2 regions of the Cyanobium sp. NIVA-CYA 375 genome follow, and region 1 is predicted to be linked to the other one. Evidence: predicted binding sites of a transcription regulator. Region 1 holds the regulator's gene; the other holds the start of a gene.
What was found. The regulator NtcA, encoded in region 1, controls nitrogen genes in cyanobacteria. The targets are predictions, from matches to a motif close to GTANCNNNNGNTAC.

Region 1 (7,278 bases):
GGGTAGATGCGGCCTGCGGGCTAGCGCAGCAGCTAGAGCGCGACCTGCAAACCGCCAGCTTCGTGGCGGAGCTAGAGCAGGCTGGGGCGAAGGCAGGGGTACCGGCAACCCTGCTGGCAGCCGTGGCCAAACAGGAATCGCGCTTCAGCCCGGGGGTGAGCTCCGGCGCCGGCGCCGTCGGCTTGCTGCAACTGATGCCGGCCACTGCCGCCGAGCTGGCAGGCATGCCCCTAACGGCGGATGCTCTAACCGATCCAGCCCGCAATGCCCAACTAGGCGCGCTTTACCTGAAGCAACTGCTGGGTCAGTGGCAGGGCAACCCCGTGCTGATGGCTGCCAGCTACAACGCCGGGCCAGGGGCCACCACCGGCTGGGTAACCCCCCTTCTGCAACAAGAACCAGAGCTATGGATTGAAGCAATCCCGTATCCCGAAACCAGGCTGTACGTCAAAAAGGTGCTCGGCAACCTTTGGAACTTCCAGCAGAGGCCCCTAGCGGGCTGTTAGCCACCGCTGGCCAGCCAGCGCCCAACCCAAGCTCCCGACAACACCAGCACCCCGAGCGCTCCTGCCAGCATCATCGGCGGGGGCGCCACCCGGATCCGGGCCAGGTCGAGGCGTGCCAACAACACTGAAACACCAAGGATCAGCACGTTGGCAAGCACTTCGAGATGGAGCAGATAGAGGCCCCCCACCGTGACGATCAGCAGAGTGATCACCAGGCTCACCACCCGGCTGGTGGCCATCAAGTTGGAGATCCGCTGCAGCAGCAGGTCTGGCATGGTGCAAACCACCACCACCAACAGAGCGTGGAGGCAGTCCAGCGACCAGAACAAGCTTGATAGCTGTCCCACTCCCGACGCCGATGCGCCCTCCAGCGGCTGGCTCCACTGCAGTCCCTCGTAGACGGCGATTACCACCAGCACCAGCAGCATCGGCGCCCGCAAGGGCAGCAACAGCAGACGCAACATCGCCTTCACGGGGGAGCCAGCACTAGGGATATCGCATCCAGAGGGCAACTCGGAATGCACTGTTCGCACACCAAGCAGCGTTGCGCATCGAATTGCAGCTGCCAAGCCGGCTGGCTCAAGCTGAGGGCACCGCTGGGGCAAACGCTTGAGCAGAGACCGCAGTCGACACAGAGGTTGCGATCAATGGTGATCTGACCAGGCGCCCGATTGAGGCCGAGTCCTTGACTCTCGAGCCAGGCCTCCGCCGCCGCCAGTTCGTCGATGTCACCGGAGAGCTCCACCACCATGGTGCCGCTCTGGTTGGGGGCAATCTGGGCCCGCAGGATCTTGGCGGCGATGTCAAAGTCCACTGCCAACCGGTAGGTGATTGGCTGGTGCACCGCTTCGCGGGGGAAGTGCAGGGTGAGGCGCCTTTTCACGAGGATCCGGTTCGCGGGAACAGCACGCTTACCTCCGCAAAACGCTAGCAAGCACTGGCAAAATGCAGTCATGACCAACTCCACCCCGAATTCCGGCCTGGGGCCAAGCGAACGGCTGCTGCTAGTCGTGCTGGCGGTCCTACTGGCAGCGGGCCTGCTGTGGTCACGAGGCGGACTGCATCCGGAGGCTCCCCTAGAGCGCTTGGCGCGCCAATCCCTGGATCTACCAGTGGCCTTGCGCAATAGCAAGCCAACGCTGGTGGAGTTCTACGCCGACTGGTGCGACGCCTGCCGCACCATGGCTCCGGCGATGGAAACGATCGAAGCCCGACACCGCGGCCAGCTCGATGTGGTGCTGCTTAACGTTGACAATCCGCGCTGGCAACCGGAGCTGGAGCGCTACGAAGTCAACGGCATTCCCCAACTTGAGCTCTTCAACGGTGCAGGAGAAGCGGTGGGCCTCTCAATCGGCGCCCGCAGCCTCACCGAACTGCAAGCTCTCAGCGACGCCCTTATCGCCGGTGAGCCCCTACCAGCCCTGGCCGGAGTGGGTGCCGTCAGCAACCTGAACCAACCCGCTGGAGAAGTCGCGGCTGCCGAGTCGAGTGCTGCCACGATGGCCGGACCCCGCAGCCACGGTTGACATCTGCCATGGATTCCCGTTTCCGCGTTGCCCTCATCACCGCCACACCGAACCCCCAGCAGTGCGTCTGGGCGGGTATGCATCAGGACTACAGCGAGGGTTTTGTCGCCGCAGCCACCGCCAGCTGGCCCGATGAGACCAAGGCGGGGGAGATTTGCGTCAAGCGGCTGTTAGCTGGCGAGCGAGGTCACTACGGACCCTTGGAACACGCCCAGATCGTGCTCAATGTTGGCTGGTTTCCCCACTCGGTGATGCAGCAGGCGCGCACTCACCGGGTGGGGGTGAGCTTCGATGTGCAGTCCATGCGCTACACGGGCGATCGTATTTGCAAGGCCGCAAATGGTGAACTGGAGCTGGAGGAGATGTTCTATCTACGGCCGGTAGGTAGCTATAGCGACCGTCAAGGCAAAAAATATACCTACACTGAAGAACAGCGCTGCATAGATTTAGAGCTTTGCGGTGTTGCTGCTGCTCGCTACCGTGATCTCTTGGCGGCTGGTTTCGCCGAGGAGCATGCTCGCGGCATCCTGCCCTTCGACTACCGCCAGCACTTCGTGGTGAGCTTCACCCTGCGAGCCTTTCTGCACTTCCTTGACCTGCGGGCCAAGCTCGACGCCCAGCAGGAAATTCGTGAACTTTGTGAATTGATGTGGCCCCACCTGCAGGCTTGGACACCCCAGTTTGCTGACTGGTACGAGAAGAGCCGCTTACATAAAGCCAGGCTCGCCCCATAGCGCGAGCCATTTGATGGGACCTAGATTCGCGCCAAAGTGACACGTTCGGGTTGATACTGGTACTTACCAGCCCGATCTTGATAGGTGGTCTCGCAGGGATCTCCCTCAAAAAAGAGCAGCTGACAAATTCCCTCATTTGCGTAAATGCGGCAGTCAGCACCCGAAGAATTACTGAACTCCAGGGTTAGGTGACCTTCCCAGCCGGCTTCCGCTGGCGTCGTATTAACAATGATGCCTAGCCGGGCGTAGGTGCTCTTACCCAGGCAGATCACCGTGATATTTGATGGCACCTTCATCTTCTCCAGTGCTACTCCCAAACCGTAGGAATGGGCTGGAAGGATGAAATAAGCGCCATCCTCGTCACCGTGCAGGGGAGCGGGTTCAAGGTTCGCCGGATTGAACCGCTTGGGGTTCATCACGGTGCCAGGCACATGCCGAAAGATCAAAAATTCCTTGGCCGACAACCGCAAGTCGTAGCCATAGGAAGAGCAGCCGTAGCTGAGCACCGGCGAGCCCGTCGTCTCGGGATCGAGGTGGCGCACCAGGCTCGACTGAAACGGCTGCAACATGCCTGCCCCAGCCTGCTCGTTGATCCAGCGGTCGTTCTTCAGCATCAGAGACCTCGGCGCAACTGGGTGACCTGATCAGCCATGGCCATCAACTCAGGAGTCATGGCTGGCCCTGTCAAAATGACATCTAAATGGGCTGGTCGGCGCTGCAAGGTTGCCAGCACTTCAGCCTGATCGAGGTAGCCCAGCTCCACAGCCAAGCCCAGCTCGTCGAGCACCATCAGATCCACCGCACCACTAAGTAGCTGCTCGCGGCTGAAGGCCCACACCTGGCGCACCGCATCCAACAACTCGAGCTCCTGGTGGGCAGCCGGTTCCGACAGACAGGCAGGCACGCGGGGGCGCAGCCATTGCAATCGCCCACACAGCCAGACGCTGCTGCCGAGGCCCTGATCTACGCCGCCCTTAAGAAACTGAGTAACCAGCACCCGGCTGCCCAAGCCGGCACTACGCAGGGCCTGGCTGAGCACGGCACCGAAACTGCCGCGGAAAGGCGCCGTATGGATTTGGAGTAAGCCCTCCGACTGGGCCACCAGCCGCAATGCCGGCGCAGCTGAAGGCGTGGACGCGGCAGCCGCCAAAGCCAAAGGGCGATGGCCAGAGCGCTGAGGTTGGTGCTGGACCGCCGGAAAACCAGCTCCAGAGGAGGAGGTGAGGCCTGAGACGGGCAAGCTCGCGGTCATGAACAACCTGAATAAAAACCTGGAAAATCGAGAAACAGACCTGGAGCGCCGCGAGCAGCCCATGGCCCCGCGGAGCTGAATGTAGCGGGATAGGGCCGCTCCACAAGCAAACGACACCATCCCTAGCGGAAACATACGTACTGGTGCGCAGGGGGCGCCGGCGGTGTCATCTCAAACCGTGTGTATTGCTACAAGCCACCCCCCGGGTGATCCTTAGGGTCCCGACACTTGCCCATACCTTGATGGTTGGCGCTACCCACGGATTTAGCCGTACCGCCAACACCCCATCGACGGGTGCCCCTGGCGTGGTGGCAGGCATGGGCAGCGCCGGCCAGGGCAACCCCACCCTGCTGGAAGTGATCCGGGGCCTGGCCGGCAGCAGCGTCGAGACGATCGAACGGGGCAAGACGATTTTTTTTCCCGGCGATCCAGCCGAGCGGGTTTACCTGCTGCGGCGCGGAGCGGTCCGGCTTTCGCGGGTATACGAATCCGGCGAGGAGATCACCGTGGCCCTGTTGCGTGAGAACAGCCTGTTTGGTGTGCTGTCGCTGCTTACCGGCCAGCGCTCCGACCGTTTTTATCACGCCGTGGCCTTTACCAGGGTCGAGATGGTGACCGCACCAGCCACCTCGGTGCGCCGAGCGATAGAGCAGGACGCCAGCGTGGGCTTACTGCTGCTGCAGGGACTGTCTTCGCGGATCCTGCAGACCGAAACGATGATCGAAACCCTCACCCATAGAGACATGAGCTCGCGGCTGGTGAGCTTCCTGTTGGTGCTGTGCCGCGATTTCGGCGTTCCCAGCTCGGAAGGGATCACGATTGATCTGCGCCTCTCCCATCAGGCGATTGCCGAAGCGATTGGCTCCACCCGCGTCACAATCACCCGCCTGCTGGGCGACCTGCGCAACGACGGCCTGGTTCAGATCGACCGCAAAAAGATCACTGTGTTTGATCCAATCGCCCTAGCCAAGCGCTTCAGCTGAACGCCAGGGATACTGGGGCCCTTCGCGGACGTATGTGACGGGCTGGCTGCTGATCCTCGCTCTGCTCGCCCTGGGGGGAGTGCTCTCCACCCTGGGCGACCGACTCGGCAGCCTGGTGGGCAAGGCGCGCTTGAGCTTGTTGGGGATGCGGCCCCGCCGCACCGCCGTGTTGATCACGGTGCTCACCGGCAGCCTGATCAGTGCCATCTCCCTCGGCCTGATGCTGCTGGTGAGCGAGCGGCTGCGCACGGGCCTGTTTGAACTCGATCGACTGGAGCAACGGCTGCAAACCAGCCGCAGCCAACTGAGCCGCAGCAACAGTCAACTGGCCAGCAGCCGCCAAGAAGTGGCGCGAGCCGAACAGGGCAAACGGGAGGCCCAGACGCGCTTTGAACAGGCCCAAGCCCGCGCCAGCAAATTGCGCCAGGAACTGGCGCCACTTTTAGCCCAGCGCAACCGGCTGGAGGTTGAGCGCAGCCGTCTCAGCCAGGAGGTGAAGGGGCGGGATGCGGAAATCCGCCGCACCGAAGCGGAACTGGCCCAGGTGCGCCGCCGGATCAGCGCCGGTGCCCAAGAACTTAAGGACCTGGAGGGCAACCTGATTGCCCTGCGCCGCGGCGACGTGGTGCTCAGTAGCGGTCAGACCCTGGCTAGCGCCAAGGTGACACTTGAGCGCCCTGATCAGGCCAAGGAGGTGATCAACGCCTTGCTGCAGCAGGCCAATCTCAACGCCTTCAGGCGGGTGCTGCCCGGCCAGCCGCCCGATCGCCAGATCCTGCTGGTGCCCAAGAACGACATCAGCAAGCTGGAGAGCCTGCTCGCCAAACCCGGTAGCTGGGTCGTGAGCATTCTCTCGGCAGCCAACGTGCTGAGGGGCGAGCGCCAGGTACTCGCCTTCCCAGACCTACGCCCCAACCGCCCAGTAGTTAAGGCAGGTGAAGTGCTGGCGAGCACCACGATCGAGGGCGACCTCACAGCCCTGGAGCCGGTTTCGCGGCGACTCAACCTGCTGCTGGCCGCTGCCTATGCCCGAGCCCAGCGCCAGGGCACGTTGGTGGAAGGGCTGCAGTTCGATGCGGCCAGCTTCAAACAGCTGGCCCGGGAGCTGAGCGAGCGCCAGCCGGGCCAGGTTGCCCAACTAGAAGCCCTCGCCATCAACAGCGCCAGCACCGCCGACCCAATTGCGGTGGAATTGCGCTGGTTGGCAGCCCCAGCCCCCCCCCCATCGGGGCCGGGCCCTCGCCGCCCATGACGCGCGCTGCGGCGGGCCTGGTGGCAGGCCTCGATCCCGGACGCAGCAAATGCGGCCTGGTGCTGGCCGATCTAGCCGGTAGCCAAATCCTGCAGGCCGCCATCCTGGCGCCGCAAGCCTGCCTAGCCCAACTCCAAGCCTGGCGGCAAGAGGGTCTTGGCCGGATTGTGCTCGGCAACGGTACCGGCAGCCAAGACTGGCGCAGCCGGCTTGACAAGCAGCGGCTGTCACTGGTTGTAGTGGATGAGAGCGGCAGCACCCTGGCAGCCCGCGAGCGCTACTGGCAGCTATGGCCCCCTAGGGGCTGGAGGCTGCTGCTGCCGGCGGGCTTGCGATTGCCCCCCCGCGATATCGACGATGTGGTGGCCCAGCTGCTGATAGAGCGCCACTACGGGTTGCAATTGCGCCGCAACAACCAGGAGGTGCTGCGGCAGTGGCCGCAGCTTGCCACTGGGATTTAAATCGGCTAGAAGCAGGCCCGAACCGTGAAGACGTAATCCCCGCCAGGTTCAAGCTGGTAGTCCACCTTGAGCAGATAACGCAGCAGAGCGTCCTGGATCAGGGCCCGGCCCAAGGAGGGCTCAACGCTGAGTTCGCCGCGGTCAAAAGCCCAGCGGAAACTCCATTTGTAGCCACCGGCACTCACCTCCCCCTCCAGCACCCGCTGGCTGAAGCTCTGGTGCAGCACCCGCAACTGGGCAGTAGTGGAGGGGAGGCGGGCCATCAGCTCAGGCAGCCGTGTACTGGGGCTCAAAACTGTTGAGTCGATTGCCGGCCCGCTCTAGGCCGAGGCGCTGGATCAGGCCAATGCCAGCCTCAACCTCGCTGAGCACCTCTTCCAGCAAGGGCTGCTCAACTGGCGTGAAGCGTCCGAGCACGTGCCCGAGTGTGCGGGCACGGCGTTCGCCAGGATCCTGAGCGGGGGCACCGATGCCAATACGAAGCCTCGGAAAGTCCTGGGTACCTAGGTGGCTGATGGTGCTACGCAGGCCGTTGTGACCACCGGCACTGCCTGTGGCCCGCAG
Region 2 (7,278 bases), on a different contig from region 1:
AGCTGGCATGGAACGGCTCTCAGTCTGTCTTCCTACACAGGCAACTATGGCTCGCTTTTCAGACAATGAAATAGTACTTGTAATACCTCACATCTCCAATAAGAATGCCATAGCAAAAATTGCCGCAGAATGCATCTCCAGCCTTGAAGCCCCTGTCACACTTGACGGTTTTGATCTTGCGCTAAACATGAGCATGGGAATCGCAATTTTTAAAAACAACTACAGCAACCCTGACTCCCTGCTGTCTGATGCAAGCATAGCTCAGCGAATCGCCATCACAAATCGCTCCAAGGGAAGCAGCTTCAATTTTATTGATCTTCATTCCCGCCTCGAAGCACAAAGGCAATATAAGTTAGAAACAGATCTCAGGCGTTTAGTTCGCAATAATGATGTCATCCCCTATCTGCAGCCCATAGTAGATTTAGCCTCAGGCAAACCGGTGGGCCTTGAATGCCTAATGCGCTGGCCAACAGATACCAGTGAGGTCATTACACCTAGCAGCTTCCTGCCCGTCTCCCAGCTTGCGGGACTTAGCGGCGAGCTCGATCTTCAGGTCATTGAGAAAGCCCTCAAGGCCAGCCATGAACTGGAGATCGCCGCCCCCGGGCAGGCATTGCGCCTATCGGTGAACCTATCTGCCTTGCTACTTGAAAAAGAAGCTCTACGAAACCGGCTACTGCATCTGATCCGCTCCACTCCGCTTCCATCTGGCTGGCGACTCCAGGTAGAACTAGTGGAAGACTACCTGCAACTCAACGATTCAGAAATTGGAGCCTTTCTCAATACCCTGATCCTAGAGGGTGTAAGCATCGCCATAGACGACTTCGGCACTGGCTATTCATCGCTGAGTCGCCTGCACAACTACCCGGTGCGAACGGCAAAAGTAGATTATAGCTTTGTGCAGCGAATTGATGACCTCCAAAAGCCCAGCAACCAGCTGCTAAAAACTATCCAAGTGCTCTGCCGCGACCTAAGCCTAGACATCACAGCCGAAGGAGTAGAAACCGAGGCCCAGCGCCTTTGGCTGCTCCAAAATGGCTATCAGCTGGGCCAAGGCTTCCTCTTTAGTCGGCCAATGTCAGTAGCCGCTACTAGCAACTATCTGATCAGTTGCAGTTGGCAGAAAGGCTGAGCCGGGCTTCCCCGCAACTACCAGCTCACCCCATGCAACTTGGGCAGGGGAGCCGTTTTGAAAGTGGTAGCAAACAAACGCGGAATAAGGCGACTGTTGTACACCCGAAACTCCCGCAGCACGCTGGCACCCTCCTCCCGCACAGCCTGATTGAGCACCACCGAGCCATCGGGATCAGATACGGAGCGGTGGAATGTGCCAGGAGGGATGCGCAGAATATCGCCGCCGGTTTCCAAGCGAACAATGTGATACGGATAATTCCAACCGAGATTGACCAAGAAAAAAGTGCGGCCGCCGTGCAGGGCCAGGAGATTGTCTTCCTGGTGGGGATGCAGATAAAACTGCCAGGCACCGGTCTTCTGCTCATCCGGAGGACTCACGGCTGGGCCGGCATGGATCACCAGGTCGCGGGCATTTGAGCTGGCAACAGTGATATCGAAGAAGCGAACAGCGGGGGTATCGCGGAACTTCTCGTAGGGAATCAGCTCAAACATCGGCGCTAGCCGGGATGGTGCAGACATCGGTAGGGGCAGTTGCTACTGCCAAAACTAGCCCTACTGAACCGCACCACCGGGGGGCCAGCCGTCGCAACCACTACCCATTGGCGTAGCTGATTTGGCTTAGAAGGGGATCGGCATTTCCACTTCGGCAGGCTCGGGTGCACAGCCCGGCACCCGCAAAGCCACCACTGCGCCTAGCACCACTATTGAGGGCGAAGCGAAATCCTGCTCCTCAGCCCGGTCGGCCAGCTCACCGAGCACGGTCACCAGCTGGCGCTGACCGCGCACGGTGCCCTGCTGAATCACCGCCGCCGGGGTATCGGCCGCCAGGCCACCCGCCATCAGCTCCTCGGCGATGCGGCGCAGGTTGTGCAAGCCCATGTAGATCACCAAGCCATCACTGGTCTGGGCCAGGCCGCGCCAGTTCACCCCTGGGCGGCCCTTATCGATTTCCTCGTGGCCCGTCACGAAGGTGACGCTGGAGCCGGCGCGGCGGTGGGTAACAGGAATGCCCGCGTAGGCCGGAGCCGCGATGCCAGCGGTTACCCCAGGCACCACCTGCACCGGCACGCCCTTGGCGGCCAGGTGAGCTGCCTCCTCGCCGCCGCGGCCAAACAAAAAGGGATCACCGCCCTTAAGCCGCACGATCAGGCGATGGCGGCTGGCCAATTCCACCAATACCGCGTTTGTGCTCGGCTGCGGCACCGAATGATGGCCGCGACGCTTACCAACGAAGTGGAGCTCGCAGCCCTGGGGCACCAGATCCAGCAGGGCCTGGGGCACCAGGGAGTCGTAGACGAGGGCATCGCACTGCCGCAGCAGCCGGTGGGCCTTGAGGGTGAGCAGCTCCGGATCACCGGGGCCCGCCCCCACCAGGTAAACCGTGCCGAGCTGGGCCGGGGCACTCATGGCAGGGCCTCGAGTTCAGCCAGCAGTAGCTGGCGCAGGCCAGGCCGCTGCAGCAACGGCGGACCCACCTGTTCGGTTAGCTGGTCGGTGAGCCGGTTGGCGGCCAGAGCTAGGGCCAGGGCTGGAGCGGCAAGGGTCAGCTTCAGCTGCGCGAGATGGTCTGCACTGTATGGAGTGGCGACGCAGTGGGCACCGGTGCGCCGCTCCAAGGTGGTGAGATACCGCGCTGCCAGAGGGCCCTCCAAGGGGTGATGCAGCAATAAGGGCCGGACATCCTGCGTAGCCAACCCGGCCAGCTCATTAGCGAGGGCGTCCTGCCACTGGGGCCATGCCCCCAGGAAAGGCCAGTGCTGCACGCGGGCAAAAGCCGACCAATGGCGCACAATCGCCGGCAAATCGTGGCGCACATGGCCGCCGGGCAGCAGCAGCAGCGGCACCAGGCCGAGGACTTGACCCGGCTGCAGCAGCTCGGTCGCCGCCGGTGGCGCCGCAGCCGAGAGGGCCTGCAGCCGCACGGGCGCGCCACGGCGGCACTCCAGCTCGGCGGCCAGGGCCACCAACTCGGCAGGCAGCTGGCCGCCCACGCGGCCATGCACCACCAGTAGCAGGGGTTGGGCGGGAATGGCCGCGAGGCGGCGACCAAGGCGCTCGGCCACCTGGGGATCGAGCTCGCAATGCCGCAGGGGCACCAGGGCGCGGCGGGCTCCGGGCAGACGGGCCAGCAGGTCCACCGCCGGGGCAGCCAGCTGGGGATCGAGGTCGCCGGCCAGGGCGCTGAGGCCAGCCACCAGCTGATGCCGGGGCCACACCGACAAACCACGGGCTACCCCTTCGAGAGCGGCGCGCCGCAATGGGGTGGCGATTGGGGCCCGCATCCAGCTCAGCAGCACGGGCCAGGCCGGCACCTGGCGCTGGTGACCCAGCAGAGGCAGCAGGGCTAGCGCCACGGCTTGTGGCAGGGCCGAGAGGGGCAGGGCTTGGCCAAGAGCGCCCGGGCCGGGGGCCAATTGCTGCAGCAGCCAGGCGGCACTAGCCCCATCCCGCTGGCGCAGCACCTGGCTAGGCAGGCCGGGATCGGGATCGGGCTGCAGGCGCCACCAACGCAGCAAACGCCGCTGGGAAGGCGGATCAAGCCGCTCCGCCAGCACGGCAAGCAGGTCTGGGTCGGCGCTGAGGCTGCCGTTTTCCAGCGCCAGCAGCCAGGGCTCAGGATCCAGCTCAGGCTGGCGGCGCAGCTGTTGCAGCCAGCCCCAGCGTGCCGGAGAACCGCAGGCCGGCAGCTGGGCCGGCTCGCACTGGGGCAGGGCAGATCTCAAAGCCGCCCTCCGACCTCAGGAAGCCGCCGGCTCGCGGCGCCGGGCTCCAAATTGCTCCAGCAGGAGCTGCTCCAGCACATCGGTAAGGTCACTGAGGGGTACGCCTTTTTCATGCAGCTCGGCCAGCTTGGGCTCGGCGCCCATGGAGCCGCCAAGAAAGATCTTGGACGCCTCCACCATCTGACCATCCTTACGGGCCTTCGCCCCCATCAAACCGATCTGACCCATGTAGGGCTGGCCGCAGGCATTGGGGCAGCCGGTCCAGTGCATGCGCACCGCCTCGGGCAATTCGATGCGCTGCTCCAGCTCTTCGAGCACCTGCTGGGCCACGCCCTTGGTGGGGATCAAAGCGAAGCTGCAGTAAGCGTTGCCGGTGCAGCTCACCGCCTCGGCCTGCAGGGTCGAAGGGTCGGGGCGGAAGCGCTGCAGCAGGGGTTCGGCCAGCAGAGCCTCAAGGCGATCGCCGGGCACATTGATGATCAAGGCGTTCTGGGCCTCGGTGAGACGCAGCTCGCCGCTGCCATAGGTGCGTGCCAAAGCGGCAAGTTCCAGCATCGAAGCCGCGTCCAGCCGGCCCATCGGCACGTGCAGCCCCACCCAGTGGAGCCCCTCCTGCTTCTGGGCCTGCACGCCCAGGCCCGAGCGGGGGGCACGATTTACCAGATGGGAGCCGTCGTGGCGGAGTACGGCTTCGGCAAAGGCTGCAACCAGCTCAGCCCGGTAGACGTCGATCCCGAGCTGGTCGATCAGATACATCAGCCGGCTTTTGTTGCGCTGCTGGCGATTGCCTGCGCGCTCGTAGTGATGCAAGACCGCCAGGGTGAAGTCGGCTAGCTGCTCCGCCCGCAGCCACAGGCCCAGGGGCACCGCCAACTCGTTGCGCTGGGCTGAAAAGAAGCCCCCCACCAGCACCGTGAAACCCAGCTCACCGTTGTGCTCGGCCGGCAGGAAGGCCAGGTCGTTGTGCAGCAGGAAGCTATCTGGTGCGCCCCCCACGGCCACGTTGAACTTGCGCGGCAGGTTGCGGGGACCGGCCGGCCCCAGCAGGGCGGCCTGAATCGCCTCCACCAGGGGGCGGGTGTCGACGATCTCCTCTGGGTCAATGCCCGCCAGCGGGTTGCCGGTGATGTTGCGAGGGTTGTCGTGGCCCGACTGGCGGCTGGTGAGCCCCAAGGTCTCCAGTGCCACCATCAGCGGCGCCATGTCCTCCAGCAGCAGACCACGCAGCTGCAGGTTTTGGCGGGTGGTGATGTCGGCACTGCCGTGCTCGCCACAACGGTCGATCGTCTCGGCCAGCACGTCGAGCTGGTCGGCCGTGATCACGCCGTTGGGCAGCCGCAGCCGCACCATGAAGCGCCCCGGGGTCACCGGCCTGAAGAAGATCCCCAGCCACTTGAGCCGGATCGTGAGCGTGGCTTCGTCGAGCGCTTCCCAGCCTTCACGCCCCATTTCGGCAAGCCGGGGCTCCAGCTCGAGGCCGCAGAGCTCGGCCTTGGCCTGCTCGATCTTGCTAAGGGGCGGCTGGCTGGCCGCAGAAATCGTGGGGCTTGTCATGGGGCGGACTCACGGAACACGGAACAACCTCGGCATGTCCGCCCCGCCGCCACACAGCAGCAAGGTGGATCCGAGCAAGCGCCGATGAGAGCTACGCCGCCGGAAAACAGAAATGGAGCAAAAGCTCCTCAGAGGGAGACAATTGAGATTCTCTGCAGTACGGGTAACTTTCTGTGTCGCAACCGCTACCACCCGCAGCACCGGCGGCAGCGGCAGGGCTCAGACGCCTGCAGCGCCTCAACGCCCTCGGCCCCGAGCGGGCCCGCTTTCGCGAACTTATTGCCAAGGTGGGCAGCGGTGAGCACACCAGCACGGGCCTCAGCCGCGATGAGGCCCGTGACGCCATGGACCTGATGCTTCAGGGTCAGGCAAGCGATGCGCAGCTAGGAGCCTTCCTGATTGCCCACCGGATTCGCCGGCCGCTGCCGATCGAATTGACCGGCATGCTCGACAGCTACCGCAGCCACGGCCCGAAGCTAGAAACCCCTGGCCGCCAGGCCATTTGCTTCTGTGTGCCCTACGACGGCCGCAGCCGCACCGCCCCCCTGCTGCCCCTGCTCGCCCTGGTGCTGGCCAGCGCCGAGATCCCGGTGGTGCTGCACGGCGGCGACCCGATGCCGATTAAGTACGGCGTCACCCTGGCAGAGCTGTTCGCCGCCCTCGGCATTGAGTGGCGTGGGCTCAGCCTCGCCGCTCTGCAGCAACGGTTGAGCACCCACCACCTGGCCCTCACCCACCAGCCCGACCACTTCCCCGCTGCGGAAAGGTTGCTGCCGGTGCGCGATGAAATTGGCAAGCGCCCCCCCGTGGCCAGCCTGGAACTGCTCTGGACCCCCCACTGCGGCAACCACCTACTGGTGAGTGGCTTCGTCCATCCCCCCACCGAAAAACGGGCCTGGGAGGCCCTGGCCACCGCCGGTGAAACCGAGGTGCTCACGGTGAAGGGCCTGGAGGGGTCAACCGACCTGCCTACAAGCCGGGCTGGCATCACCGCCCGGGTCCGCGACGGCTCGCTGGAGCGGCTGCTCGTACACCCCCGGGACCATGGCCTACACGGCGATGAAATCGCCTGGGAAAGTCTGGAAACCTGGCAGCAGCAGGCGCTAGCAGCCTTGGGTGGTGAAGGCCCCCTGGCTACGCCGCTGCTCTGGAATCTGGGGGCCTACCTCTGGCTGACCGATCGCTTCGAAAGCCTTGCTGACGCCCTGGAGCAAGCGCGGGCTCTGCTGGCCTCTCAATGCGGCGAGCGCCTGCGGCGAACCCTTGCCGATCCCGGCGAAAGCGGCAATCGGTAGCAATTGCAACTCTCAACTGGGACTCTGCCGTGGTGATGTAACTGGGTCGGTCAGCTTGTGCGCCGGCATTGTTTTCTTGACCGGTTCGGTGCGCTTCTTTGTGGAGCCCGTCCGGAGTGCAGTTGCCGCCACTCCGGCCTATCCCAATCAAGCGATGTCCAATCTCTCGCGCCGCAAGTTTTTGATCACCGCCGCCGGTTCGGCAGCCGGAGCAATCTGGCTGGCTGCCTGTGGCAGTCCCGCCAAAAAATCTGCAAATCAAACAACAAGTCCGGCCGGCGGTGCGGAGGCACCTGAGCTGAAGGCTGCCACCTTGGGCTTCATCGCCCTCACCGACGCCGCGCCCCTGATCATCGCTCTGGAGAAAGGTTTCTTCACCAAGCACGGCATGCCCGAGGTGAAGGTGGTGAAGCAGACCTCATGGGCTGCCACCCGCGACAACCTGGAGCTGGGCAGCGGCGGCGGCGGCATTGATGGCGCCCACATCCTTTCGCCAATGCCGCTGCTGCTAACTGCCGGCACGATCACCAAGACCAAGCAGCCTCTGCCGATGTACACCTTGGCGCGACTCA

Region 2: a site for NtcA is predicted at 5,587-5,600, ahead of AC01FP_RS09025 (ferredoxin--nitrite reductase). Genes of this name have one in related genera too.

What each region holds. Positions count from the first base shown of each region.
Region 1 is NZ_JBSYHW010000006.1:47,385-54,662, reverse strand. Features, by position in the region: gene AC01FP_RS03210 (lytic transglycosylase domain-containing protein) at 1-506, shown strand, start outside; gene AC01FP_RS03205 (hypothetical protein) at 503-970, opposite strand; gene AC01FP_RS03200 (NIL domain-containing protein) at 976-1,389, opposite strand; gene AC01FP_RS03195 (thioredoxin domain-containing protein) at 1,460-2,032, shown strand; gene thyX (FAD-dependent thymidylate synthase) at 2,041-2,766, shown strand; gene dcd (dCTP deaminase) at 2,787-3,380, opposite strand; gene AC01FP_RS03180 (cob(I)yrinic acid a,c-diamide adenosyltransferase) at 3,380-4,018, opposite strand; gene ntcA (global nitrogen regulator NtcA) at 4,261-5,001, shown strand; gene AC01FP_RS03170 (DUF3084 domain-containing protein) at 5,036-6,253, shown strand; gene AC01FP_RS03165 (RuvC family protein) at 6,250-6,714, shown strand; gene AC01FP_RS03160 (DUF3146 family protein) at 6,720-6,977, opposite strand; gene pth (aminoacyl-tRNA hydrolase) at 6,982-7,278, opposite strand, start outside.
Region 2 is NZ_JBSYHW010000028.1:21,998-29,275, forward strand. Features, by position in the region: gene AC01FP_RS09005 (sensor domain-containing diguanylate cyclase) at 1-1,132, shown strand, start outside; gene AC01FP_RS09010 (redox protein) at 1,150-1,626, opposite strand; gene cobA (uroporphyrinogen-III C-methyltransferase) at 1,753-2,541, opposite strand; gene AC01FP_RS09020 (CbiX/SirB N-terminal domain-containing protein) at 2,538-3,857, opposite strand; gene AC01FP_RS09025 (ferredoxin--nitrite reductase) at 3,873-5,411, opposite strand; gene AC01FP_RS09030 (anthranilate phosphoribosyltransferase) at 5,639-6,706, shown strand; gene AC01FP_RS09035 (CmpA/NrtA family ABC transporter substrate-binding protein) at 6,861-7,278, shown strand, end outside.